DNA from 2 places in the Micromonospora sp. NPDC005172 genome. Region 2 is predicted to be linked to the other one. Evidence: riboswitches for the same ligand, from Rfam matches in the RefSeq annotation. Region 2 holds a riboswitch; the other holds the start of a gene.
What was found. Region 2 has a riboswitch for cobalamin ahead of ABZV06_RS09690 (CbtB domain-containing protein). Riboswitches for the same ligand answer to the same signal wherever they lie in the genome.
Positions count from the first base shown of each region.

Region 1 (2,192 bases), on a different contig from region 2:
GGGCGTGCCGCACCGCGATCCCGGCCACGCGGGCGGCCCGCTCGGGGTCGGCCGCGTACACCGAGAGCCCGTCGGCGTCGATCTGCTTGAACGAGAACGGCACGGTGACGATCCGGCCGTCGAACTCGGGGATGGCCACCTGCATCGCCGCGTCCAACGGGGACAGCCCCGCGTCGCTGGCGGCCCACTGCTCGCGGGTACTGGTCAGGCAGAGCGCCTGGATGACCGGCACGTCCAGGGCGGCGAGCGCGCCGACGTCCCAGGCGTCCTCGTCACTGCCGCTGGAGGCGTCGGCGGCGACCGCGCCACCGGCGGCGAGCACGGTGACCAGCAGCGCGTCGCAGCGGGCGAACAGCCCGAGCGGACCGGCGCCGGTGGTCAGCCCGCGCAGCGAGCCGCAGAAGATCGGCAGTGGGTTGCCGCCGGCAGCGCGGACCGCGTCGGCGAGCACGTCGACGAACGCGGTGTTGCCGGCGAGGGCGTGTGCCCGGTAGAAGACGATGCCGATGGTGGGCCGCTGCGGGTCGGTCGGATGGTCGCCGTGCACGCCGTACGCCGGGGTGGGCGCGGGCGGGGCGAACCCCTCACCGGTGAGCAGGACGGTGTCGGAGAGGAACCGGGCCAGCTGCCCGAGGTTGTCCGGTCCGCCCTCGACCAGGTAGGACAGCGCCTGGGCGACGACCCCGGCCGGCACCGTGGAGACCGCCATCAGCTCCGCGTCCGGCACCGCCTCGCCGCCGAGCACGACCGTGGGTACGCCGCCGGCGAGCACCGCGTCGAGGCCGTCCGGCCACGCCTGCCGACCCCCGAGCAGGCGTACGACGACGAGGTCGACCCCGTCGAGCAGGGCGGGCACCTCGTCGGCCGCCACGCGGGCGGGGTTGGCGAGCCGGTACTCGGCGTTGCTGGCGCGGGCGGCCAGCAGGTCGGTGTCGGCGGTGGAGAGCAGCAGAATGCGCACGGCACGCTCCGGACGGTGACGTCGACGCGCTCGCGGCAGCGAGCGGGCGACGTGGGATGGGCGCGGGGTTCAGCGGGCACCGCGACCCGGACCGCTCACCGGCGCGAGGCCGGCGGCGACGGGTGGCGTGGCGCGGAACTCAGCGGTGAACGGAGTCGATGCCGATCGCGGCGGCGGCACAGCCGCGGTGCGGGGAACGGCAGCAGCCGTCGATGATGGAGACGCCAAGCGTCATCGGGTCCTCCTCGGGTGTCCACGCCCTGGGGTACGTCCCGACGGCCGAAGTATCCTGGCTTCCGGATCGATGCTCTCCCCCGGCCTTCCAACCGCAGACACACGGCCGTGACTCACGAGGGGGGATCGCTCCCCGGTGACAGTGGCGGGACCGCGTCGGATTCGCACCGACTTCCTTCACTGCCGTCAGGCCGCGAATGCTGCCACACCCCCACGCTGCGGGTCAACGCCGCTCCGGCCCGCCCAGCAGGCGCGCGTCGCCGAGCTGCGGCGGTGGACACCGCCGCCGATGCCCCCGCCTCGATGCCCGCCCTGCTGTTCGCCACCTCGCCGCCCGCACCCGGATGCCTCGCACCTCGCTACCCGCGGCCCATGCCCGACATCCTTTGCTCTGCTTCCCTACCGGCAACGCGGACGGGGTCGCACTGGCGCCTCCGGTGAAGCAGAGCAAAGGATGCGCGGAGCCCCCTGGCCCGCGTCGGCGGCAGGACGGGGGTGGGCGTGCGGCCGGATGTGTCTCAGCGGGCGTGGCGCTCCGGGTGTGCCCGATTCCACACCCGCATCCGCTCCGGATAGCCGGTGCGGGCCGCCTCGTACAGCGGCACCGCGTGCTTGCGGGCGATGTCGCCGGCCGCCCGGGGTGTGCCGGTGCGGCGGCGGATCCACTCACCGTCGTGGGCGATCGCGACCACTGTGGTGTCGGTGGCGGTGGTCTCCGGCTCCAGGTAGAACTCCACCCCGCGCCGGCTGGCGACGAACGCCTCCAACGCGGCGAGGTCGTCCCGGGTGGCCTCGCGGTCCAGCTTCGTCGGGGTCGCCTCGGCGCCTCGTGACCGCCGGTTGAACCAGCCCATGCCCAGCCCCTCTCCTTTGACGCCACCTCCAGTTCAGCACCGATTCCTGGCAATACGCTGCACGGCGGGTGGGAAAAATCTGACTCACCGGGTCCCGGGCGGAACCCGACACGCGCGAGCGGTGTCAGCAGTGCGAGCCAAAC
Region 1 is NZ_JBEXIL010000043.1:34,515-36,706, forward strand. It holds gene cobN (cobaltochelatase subunit CobN) at 1-961, opposite strand, end outside; cobalamin riboswitch at 1,244-1,373, opposite strand; gene ABZV06_RS24830 (hypothetical protein) at 1,714-2,049, opposite strand; gene ABZV06_RS24835 (RNA polymerase sigma factor) at 2,180-2,192, shown strand, end outside.
Region 1: another riboswitch for cobalamin. It lies ahead of cobN (cobaltochelatase subunit CobN); the one in region 2 lies ahead of ABZV06_RS09690 (CbtB domain-containing protein).

Region 2 (2,192 bases):
CTCCTTGTCGACATAGCCGGCCAACAGGCGCGCGGCCAGGCGCGAGTACTGCGGTTCCGCGCCGATCATCTCGGCTGCCGTCTGGATGGACAGCCGGTCCAGCTCCGCCGTCGTCGCGCCGTCGTAGAGGCCGCTGATCGTACGGGTGGCGACCCGCATCGGGTCGACGTCGGTCAGGTCGTCGGCCCACCGCTCGACCGCCCGGACGATCCTGTTGACGTCGACGGCCTCGGTGCCGCCGTCGCGTTTGCGGACCTGCATCGGTGTCCGCCGCAGGGCTTCGCCGCTGACCGGTACCACCTCGGTGACTGTCACCACTCACTCCTCGGGAGTTCGAGACCTCACGGCCCTCGGACGCGAGGAGACGGACACCGTCGGACGCCACGCCAGCGCGGCGTGGGTCAGGTGGCGTCAGCCGTCCCACGCGGCCTCGGACCGCCGCACACCCGGGGTCGGGTACGCGGCGCGCTGGCAGGTCTTCGGACTCGTGGGCGCGACCGGGACTAGCCGGTCTCCTACTGGCCGTCGCTTCCCAGGCCGATTGGTGGCCCAGTGCTGATGGCGGCGTTCGTTCCCACTCACCGCTGCGGGACAGTCCCGGATTCCCACCGGGTTCCCTCTTGCCTCGACCACTCGGGATGAGCGGCCGAACCAGCTGCGGTCGACACCATATATAGGGGGGACCACGTTTGTCACACCCCACATGTCGGGTCCGGGCGTGTCGCGGTCAACGGTGATGGTCACCGTCGACACCTTCGAGTCGGCCGGTGAGCGCACGTCGGGCGGCAGCGCGTCCGGCTGTCGCCGCCGGCTTGACTGAGCCGAACCGGCACCGATACGGTCGATCCACTATCTGCGGCGACGCGAGGGAAGCCGGTGAGAATCCGGCGCGGTCGCGCCACTGTGAGCGGTCCCCACTCGGGGGTCGCGAGCCAGGACGCTCGGTCGTCCGCAGCCTTGCGATGGGGACGCGTCATCCCCGAGGAGGTTCGTGCACGCATGTCCAGCTCCACGTCCAGCCAGCCGCTGGTGCACCCCGCTGTCCCGACCCGTCTGCTGTGGGCGGTCCTGGCCACGGTCGCCGCGCTCGCCCTGCTGACCTACCTCGTCGCCTTCGACCAGGGGGCCGTCTCCCGCAGCGGCATGTACCTGCACGAGTTGATGCACGACGGTCGGCACCTGCTCGGTGTCCCGTGCCACTGACCGGCACCGGCACCGCACCCTCGTTCGTCACGGTCCTGCTGCGCGGCCTGCTCGCCGGCCTGGTGGCAGGCCTGCTCGCCGGAACGTTCGCCTACGTCGTCGGCGAACCGCACGTCGAGGCGGCCATCGCCATCGAGGAGGCGGCGGCTGCCACGCACGCCGAATCCCCCGTCGACGGGCACCAGCACGACGAGGACGCCCTGGTCGGCCGCAACGGCCAGCGCGGCGGCCTGTTCCTGGCCACCGGCCTGTTCGGCGCCGCGATGGGCGGCCTGCTGGCCACCGCGTACGTCCTGCTGAGCCGGCGACGCAGGGCCGTCGACGACGGGCGGGGCGGTCTGCTACTGGCCGGCGGCGCGCTGCTCGGCGTGGTGATCGTGCCGTTCCTCAAGTACCCGCCGAACCCTCCGGCCGTCGGCGACCCGTCCACCATCGACCAGCGCACGGTCACCTACCTGTTGATGGTGGTACTCGGCCTGGTCGCGGTCTGGTCGGGCTCGCTCGGCTACCGTTCGGTCGGCGAGCACTCGCCGGTGTGGCTCCGCGCCAGCGCGGCAGTCGGCGGTTTCCTGCTGGTCACCGTCGTCTCCTATGTGGTGCTGCCGTCGTTCCAGGAGGTCCCCGGTGATTTCCCCGCGACGCTGCTGTGGAGTTTCCGCCTCGCCTCCCTGGGCACCCAGGTGGTGCTGTGGACCGGGCTCGGTCTGCTCTTCGCCGCTCTGATGCACCGCCAACGCGCGGTCGCCGAGGCACGACTGGCCGGGTGAGCGCCACCAGCCTGCGGTTGGTCGCCCACGGGCACACCGTCGCCCTGCGGCAGGCCCGGTTCGGCGGGAACGACAGCCTGGACGAGGGCGGCCGGCGCGCCGCCCTCGCCCTGTCCCCCGTCGACCCGGGCCGGCGGACCGGCGACGGCCACGCCTGCCTGTCCAGTCCCGCGACGGCGGCCGTGCAGACCGCGTACGCCCTCGGCCTGACGCCCGCGGTCG
Region 2 is NZ_JBEXIL010000010.1:135,858-138,049, reverse strand. It holds gene ABZV06_RS09695 (ribonucleoside-diphosphate reductase subunit alpha) at 1-261, opposite strand, end outside; cobalamin riboswitch at 453-671, opposite strand; cobalamin riboswitch at 826-965, shown strand; gene ABZV06_RS09690 (CbtB domain-containing protein) at 1,000-1,203, shown strand; gene ABZV06_RS09685 (CbtA family protein) at 1,194-1,970, shown strand; gene ABZV06_RS09680 (histidine phosphatase family protein) at 1,967-2,192, shown strand, end outside.